2 linked regions of the Piscinibacter gummiphilus genome follow. The protein of the gene in region 1 interacts with the protein of each later gene in a pairwise test. Links are inferred from orthologs where the notes say so. Each region holds a gene or a part of one and is shown in the gene's direction. Other genes may lie near its edges.

The links. Proteins that work in one complex are often made in the same cells at the same time.
Region 2: the proteins of dnaQ (region 1) and dnaE interact in binary tests that used the Escherichia coli proteins (3 or more experiments, as listed by UniProt). The link is inferred for Piscinibacter gummiphilus from one-to-one orthologs.

What each region holds. Positions count from the first base shown.
Region 1 is NZ_CP015118.1:2,779,985-2,783,154, forward strand. The notes cover bases 167-3,159. They hold dnaQ (DNA polymerase III subunit epsilon), read left to right. Parts: upstream 167-1,305; coding sequence 1,306-2,013; downstream 2,014-3,159. Other genes in these bases: ilvD (dihydroxy-acid dehydratase), read right to left, coding at 167-351; lgt (prolipoprotein diacylglyceryl transferase), read left to right, coding at 500-1,309; A4W93_RS12420 (alpha/beta fold hydrolase), read left to right, coding at 2,375-3,159. Outside these bases: more of ilvD, read right to left, coding at 1-166; more of A4W93_RS12420, read left to right, coding at 3,160-3,170. UniProt on the Escherichia coli protein: DNA polymerase III is a complex, multichain enzyme responsible for most of the replicative synthesis in bacteria. The epsilon subunit contain the editing function and is a proofreading 3'-5' exonuclease.
Region 2 is NZ_CP015118.1:1,794,185-1,798,393, forward strand. The notes cover bases 88-4,119. They hold dnaE (DNA polymerase III subunit alpha), read left to right. Parts: upstream 88-415; coding sequence 416-3,919; downstream 3,920-4,119. Other genes in these bases: A4W93_RS08120 (sulfurtransferase), read right to left, coding at 88-364; A4W93_RS08130 (hypothetical protein), read left to right, coding at 4,059-4,119. In the rest of the region: more of A4W93_RS08120, read right to left, coding at 1-87; more of A4W93_RS08130, read left to right, coding at 4,120-4,209. UniProt on the Escherichia coli protein: DNA polymerase III is a complex, multichain enzyme responsible for most of the replicative synthesis in bacteria. This DNA polymerase also exhibits 3' to 5' exonuclease activity. The alpha chain is the DNA polymerase catalytic subunit.

The sequences.
Region 1 (3,170 bases):
GCCGTCCATCCACTGGCCGCCGACGCAGGTCTCGATGCAGTCGGAGATGACCTCGCGGGACACCAGGCTGTACTTCATGCCCTCGGTGCCCATCGCCATGCCGTCGCTGATGGTGGGGGTGCCGAAGATCTGGGCGTTGCCGCCCGCCGCCTCGATGCCGGCCACTGCCGCATCGGCCAGGCGCTGCAGGCCGGCGTTGCAGGGCGTGATGGTGGAGTGCCCGTTGGCGACCCCGACCATCGGTTTCTTGAAGTCGCCTTCCTGGTAGCCGAGGGCGTAGTACATCGAGCGGTTCGGCGCACGCGCCACGCCCTCGGTGATGTTCTTCGAACGGCGGTTGATCTCGCTCATCGGAGTCTCCTGGCAACGGCTGGGAGGCCCAGTATCGGGGCTTCCGGGAATCCCCGTCGAATATACGCTTCGGGGCGTCGCGGGGGCGCGTTCCGCCAATTGAGCTATCGTTCGCCCTCGTCGTACCCGCTGCAACCTCCTGCCGCCCATGCTCGTTCACCCCGAAATCGATCCTGTCGCCTTGAAACTCGGCCCCGTGGCCATCCACTGGTACGGGCTGACCTACCTCGTGGCCTTCGGGCTGTTCCTCTGGCTGGCGTCGCTGCGCGTGAAGCAGCCGCAGTTCGCGTCGAAGGGCTGGACCCGCCGCGACGTGGAGGACCTGCTGTTCTACGGCGTGCTCGGGGTCGTGATCGGCGGGCGGCTCGGCTACGTGCTCTTCTACAAGGCGAGCTACTACGCCAGCCACTTCACCGAGATCTTCGCGGTGTGGAAGGGCGGCATGTCCTTCCATGGCGGGTTGATCGGCGTGATCACCGCGATGGCCGTCTTCGCGCTCACGCGCAAGCGCCCGGTGCTCGAGGTGTGGGATCTGATCGCGCCGTGCGTGCCCACCGGCCTCGCGTCGGGCCGCATCGGCAACTTCATCAATGGCGAGCTGGTGGGCCGTCCCGCGCCCGAGTCGCTGCCGTGGGCGATGGTGTTCCCGCGCGTCGACAGCGTCGCGCGCCACCCGTCCCAGATCTACCAGTTCCTGCTCGAGGGCCTGCTGCTGTTCGTGCTGCTGTGGTGGTATGCCAGCAAGCCGCGCCAGCGCGGCCAGGTGTCGGGCGCGTTCCTCGTGGGCTACGGCATCTGCCGCTTCGTCGCCGAATACTTCCGTCAGCCGGACGACTTCCTCGGGCTGCTCCAGCTCGGCCTGAGCATGGGCCAGTGGCTGTGCGTGCCGATGATCCTCGCGGGCGCCGTGATGTGGGCCTGGGCCAGCCGCCCGCAGGTGCAGGGAGCCGCGGCATGAGGCAGATCTTCCTCGACACCGAAACCACGGGCCTGAGCCCCGAGTCCGGCGACCGCATCATCGAGATCGGGTGCGTGGAGATGGTCAACCGCCGGCTCACCGGCGAGAACCTCCACTTCTACCTGAACCCCGAGCGCAAGAACCACGAGGACGCCGTCAAGATCCACGGCCTGACCGACGAGTTCCTCGCCGACAAGCCGCTGTTCTCGGCCGTCTCGGACGAGCTCATGGCGTACCTCTCCGGCGCCGAGATCATCATCCACAACGCCGGGTTCGACGTGGGCTTCCTGAACGCCGAACTGGCGCGCCTGGGCCTGCCCAAGTTCCCCGAGCACGTGGCGAACATCACCGACAGCCTGACCATGGCGCGCGAGATGTTCCCGGGCAAGTCGAACTCGCTCGATGCGCTGTGCAAGCGCCTCGAGGTCGACAACACGAACCGCACGCTGCACGGCGCCTTGCTCGACGCGGGGCTGCTGGCCGAGGTCTACATCCGCATGACCCGCGGGCAGGACTCGCTCGTCATCGATGCGGGCGATGCGGCAGGGCCGGGCGAGGTGGTCGTCGCCGCCGTCGACCTCACGCAGTTCACGCTGCCGGTGGTGCTCGCCACCGAGTCCGAGACCGAGGCACACGAGGGCGTGCTGAAAGATCTCGATAAAAGTTCAAACGGGAAGACAAAGTGGCATTTGCTTGTGGCATAATCTGAGGCTCTGCACACGACAGCAGTCGCAGCAGACCGGTGGAAGCCCAGATTCTTGGGTGGTTAGCTCAGCGGTAGAGCACTGCCTTCACACGGCAGGGGTCACAGGTTCAATCCCTGTACCACCCACCAGACAAGGCCCCGGAGTCGAAAGACTCCGGGGCCTTTTTCTTTTCCGGCGTCGTTCCGTGTGCGCATTCACGCGAACACAGGGGGGCGTACGGGCTCCCCCATTCGCAGTAGGGCCCGGGAGGGCCGACGCCCGAGCGATGGGGCCTTCCTCCAAGGGGTGTGCCATGAGCGGGCCGCCGCGAGACTTCTCCTCCAGGAACACACCGTGTCCCCGATCCCAAGGAGTTCTCATGTCCGACCCGTCCGACCTCGCGCGCCGCCATCTGTTGATCGGCAGTGCCGGCGCGGCCGCCTCGCTCGTCCTTCCCGCGGTGGCCGATGCCGCGACCAAGACCCCCTCCAAACCCGCCCACCCCGCTCACGGAGCCCCCACCATGTCCAACTATTTCACCACCCCCGACGGCACGCAGCTCTACTTCAAGGACTGGGGTGCCGGCCAGCCCATCGTCTTCAGCCACGGCTGGCCGCTGTCGTCGGACAGCTGGGAATCGCAGATGCTGTTCCTCGCGTCGAAGGGCTACCGCGTGATCGCCCATGACCGCCGCGGCCATGGCCGCTCGAGCCAGCCGTGGAACGGCAACGAGATGAACACGTACGCGGACGACCTCGCGGGCCTGCTGAACCACCTCGACGTCAAGAACGCCGTGCTCGTGGGCTTCTCGACGGGGGGCGGTGAAGTGGCGCGCTACATCGGCCGCCACGGCACCAAGCGCGTGGCCAAGGCCGTGCTCGTGAGCTCGGTGCCGCCGCTGATGCTCAAGACCGCCGCGAACCCGGGCGGCCTGCCGATCGAGGTGTTCGACGGCATCCGCGCCGGTTCCATCGCCGACCGCTCGCAGCTGTACCTCGACATCGCCGGCGGCCCGTTCTTCGGCTTCAACCGTCCGGGCGCGAAGCGCTCGCAGGGCATGGTGGATTCGTTCTGGATGCAGGGCATGCAGGGCGGCCACAAGAACACGTACGACTGCATCAAGGCCTTCTCGGAGACGGACTTCACCGAAGACCTGAAGAAGTTCGACGTGCCCA
Region 2 (4,209 bases), 990 kb from region 1 along the record:
GCCAGCGCGACAGCGTGCGGGCGTCGACCGACGGCGCACGGCCCGCCGACGGCTTCACGTGCGGGTGGTTCATGCGGATGATCTCGCGCTTGACCTTCACGAGCAGCTTGCCGAATGGCACGGTGGCCGACCAGCTCTCCTTCGGTTCGAGCGGTGCGAAGCGCGGGTCGGTGCGCAGTTCGCCCACGAACGCGCGCACGTCGTCGGGCGCGCCGGCGAGGAAGAGGTTGATGCCTTCTTCCGCGAGCAGCACGGTGCCCTTGAGCGAACGAGCCGCGGCTTGTGAGCGGATGCTCTCGCGGAGCGCCTGTGTGTCCGTGAGCGGCACGAACAGGTAGGACGAGATGTTGAGGACGGGGGGCAGGTTCGGTTCCACCCGCGCATTTTACGGAACCCACCTCTCTAGAATGTCGGGATGGCGTTTGTTCACCTCCGTTCCCACACCGAATTCTCCGTCGTCGACGGCACCCTGCGCATCGACGAACTCGTCGACGCCGCCGCCGGCGACGGCCAGGCCGCCCTCGCGATCACCGACCTGTCGAACCTGTTCGGCGGGGTCAAGTTCTACAAGGAAGCCCGCAAGGCGGGCGTCAAGCCCGTGCTGGGCGCCGACGTCTGGCTCGAGCCCGACACCGCCGCCGGCGAGAAGCTGCCCAGCCGCCTGCTGCTGCTGGCGCAGAACCGCAACGGCTACCTGAACCTCTGCGAGATCCTGTCCCGCGCGTGGATCCAGGACGTGCAGCAGGGCCGCGCGTGGGTGCGCTGGGAGTCGCTCGCCGCACTCGGCAGCGACCTGATCGTGCTGTCCGGAGCCGACCTGGGCGCCGTGGGCCAGGCCCTGCTCGCGAACGACACCGAACGTGCGAAGGCCATCGCCACGCGCCTGTCCGACCTGTTCCCCCAGCGCTTCTACATCGAGCTGCAGCGTGCCGGCCTGCCGGGCCACGAGCCGCACGTGCGCGCCGCGGTGCCGCTGGCGGCCGAACTCGGCCTGCCGGTCGTGGCCACGCACCCGCTGCAGTTCCAGACGCCGGAGGACTTCGAGGCCCACGAGGCCCGCACCTGCATCGCCGAGGGCGAGACGCTCACGAACCCGCGCCGCGTCAAGAAGTTCACGCGCGACCAGCACTTCAAGACGCAGGCCGAGATGGAGGCGCTGTTCGCGGACGTGCCCACGGCCATCCGGAACACCGTCGAGATCGCCAAGCGCTGCAGCCTGACGCTCGTGCTCGGCAAGCCGCGCCTGCCGGACTTCCCGGTGCCCGAGGTCGAGGGCCGCCTGATGGAGCCGGAAGAGTACTTCCGCTACGTCTCGCACGAGGGCCTGAAGGAGCGGATGATCCACCTGTTCCCGGACCCCGCCAAACGCGAGGCCGAGAACCCCCGGTATGTCGAGCGGCTCGACTTCGAGATCAACACGATCCTGAAGATGGGCTTCCCCGGCTACTTCCTGATCGTGGCGGACTTCATCATCTGGGCGAAAGGCCACGGTTGTCCCGTGGGGCCGGGCCGGGGTTCCGGCGCCGGCTCGCTCGTGGCCTACGCGCTCAAGATCACCGACCTCGACCCGCTGCGCTACAACCTGCTGTTCGAACGCTTCCTGAACCCGGAGCGGGTGTCGATGCCCGACTTCGACATCGACTTCTGCCAGGGCAACCGCGACCGCGTCATCGACTACGTGAAGGACAAGTACGGCCGCGAGGCCGTCAGCCAGATCGCCACGTTCGGCACCATGGCGGCGAAGGCCGCGCTGCGGGACGTGGGCCGCGTGCTCGGCATGGGCTACGGCCACGTCGACGGTGTCGCGAAGCTCGTGCCGGCGCCGCCCGGCAAGACCGTGACGCTCAAGCGCCCCGGCGACAAGCCCGACCCCGGCATCATCTACGCGCGCACCGAGGCGCCCGAGATCGAGCAGCGCGAGAAGAACGAGGAAGAGGTCGCCGAACTGCTGGCGCTGGCCGAACGCGTCGAGGGCATGGTGCGCAACATCGGCATGCACGCGGGGGGCGTGCTGATCGCCCCGGGCAAGATCACCGACTTCTGCCCGCTCTACATGCAGCCCGGCAGCGACAGCGCCGTGAGCCAGTACGACAAGGACGACGTGGAGGCCATCGGCCTCGTGAAGTTCGACTTCCTGGGCCTCGCCACGCTGACCATCCTCGAACTCGCGAAGGACTACATCCGCGCGCGCCGGCCCAAGCAGGAGAACTTCGCGTTCGAGAACATCCCGCTGAACGACCGCGCGTCGTACCAGCTGATGAGCGAGGGCAAGACGGTCGCCGTGTTCCAGCTGGAATCGTCCGGCATGCAGCGCATGCTGAAGGATGCGAAGCCCAGCGTGTTCGAGGACATCATCGCGCTGGTGGCGCTGTACCGCCCGGGCCCGATGGACCTGATCCCGAGCTTCTGCGCCCGCAAGCACGGGCGCGAGGAGGTCGAGTACCCGCACCCGCTGATGAAGTCGGTGCTGGAGGAGACCTACGGCATCATGGTCTACCAGGAGCAGGTGATGCAGGTGGCCCAGATCGTCGGGGGCTACTCGCTCGGCGGCGCCGACCTGCTGCGCCGCGCGATGGGCAAGAAGAAGCTCGAGGAGATGGTGGCGCACCGCGCGACCTTCGCCGAGGGCGCGGGCAAGCAGGGCATCGAGGAGCCCAAGGCCAACGAGATCTTCGACCTGATGGAGAAGTTCGCGGGCTACGGCTTCAACAAATCGCACGCCGCGGCCTACGCGCTGCTCGCGTACCACACCGCGTACCTGAAGGCGCACTACCTCGCCGAATTCACCGCGGCCAACATGAGCGTCGCGCTCGACGACACCGACAAGCTCAAGATCTTCCACGACGACGCCGTCAAGCTCGGTCTCACGTTCGAGCCGCCCAACATCAACACCTGCAACTACCGCTTCGAACCGGTGGCCGACAAGGTGGTGCGCTACGGCCTCGGGGCCGTGAAGGGCACGGGCCAGAGCGCGGTCGAGGCCATCATCGAGGCCCGCGCCGAAGGCGGTCCGTTCAAGAGCATCTTCGACTTCGCCGCGCGCGTGGACCGCAGCCGCATCAACAAGCGCACCGTCGAGGCGCTCATCAAGGCCGGCGCGTTCGACCTGCTGCACCCGGAGCGCTCCCAGGTCGTCGCGAGCATCGGCCTCGCGTTCGAATACGCCGACACCCAGGCCGCGCACGCGGACCAGGGCGGCCTGTTCGACTTCGACGACTCGCACGGCGCGTCCACCACCGAACCCGACCTCGTCGAGGCCAAGCCGTGGAGCATCAAGGAGCGGCTGAGCCTCGAGAAGATCGCGCTCGGCTTCTACCTGTCGGGCCACCTGTTCGACCAGAGCGGATCCGAGGTGCGCAAGTTCGCGCGCCGCGAGATCGCCGACCTGATCGACACGCGCGAGCCGCAGGTGCTCGCGGGCATCGTGGGTGACCTGCGCGTCATCAACGGCCAGCGTGGCCGTGTCGCGATCTTCAAGCTCGACGACAAGAGCGAGATGATCGAGGCGGTGGCCAACGAGGAACTGCTCAACGCGAACAAGGACCTGCTGAAGGACGACGAGCTGATCATCGTGCTCGGCAAGGCGCAGCCCGACCGCTTCTCGGGCGGCATGCGCCTGAACGTGCAGCAGGTGTGGGACCTGCCCACCGCGCGGTGCCGCTTCGGCAAGTACCTGCGCGTCGAGGTCAACGGCAGCGTGCCGCCGGTGACCGAGGTGCTGCGCGACCACCCGAGCCGGCGCGTGGAAACGGAAGAGGGCACCGTGACGCAGGGCCTGCCGGTGCGGCTCGTGCTGCACCGCGAGGGCGCGTCCGGCGAACTGGACCTCGGGGACGAGGGGCGGTTCTATCCGTCGGATGCGGCGCTCGAGCGGTGGCTCGAGGGCAGCCACGGAAAGTCCACCGTCGTCTACGACTGAACTGGCCGCACGTGCACAGTGCACACGTCGGCTGACGACTGTGCACATTGTGAAAGTGATTGAAAGCACGTCATCGCCCCCCGAACTCTTGCCGTTGTGGAGGTGTCGTACCTGACATGAAGTTGAAGGAGAAAACCGAATGATGAAGAAGATCCTGATGGCCGCCGGCCTGGCCGCGGTCAGCCTGCACAGCATGGCGAGTCCCAACGTGGGTGTGTCCGTGAGCGTCGGCCAGCCGGGCTTCTACGGCCGCATCGACATCGGCAACGCGCCGCCCGCCGCGGTGATCT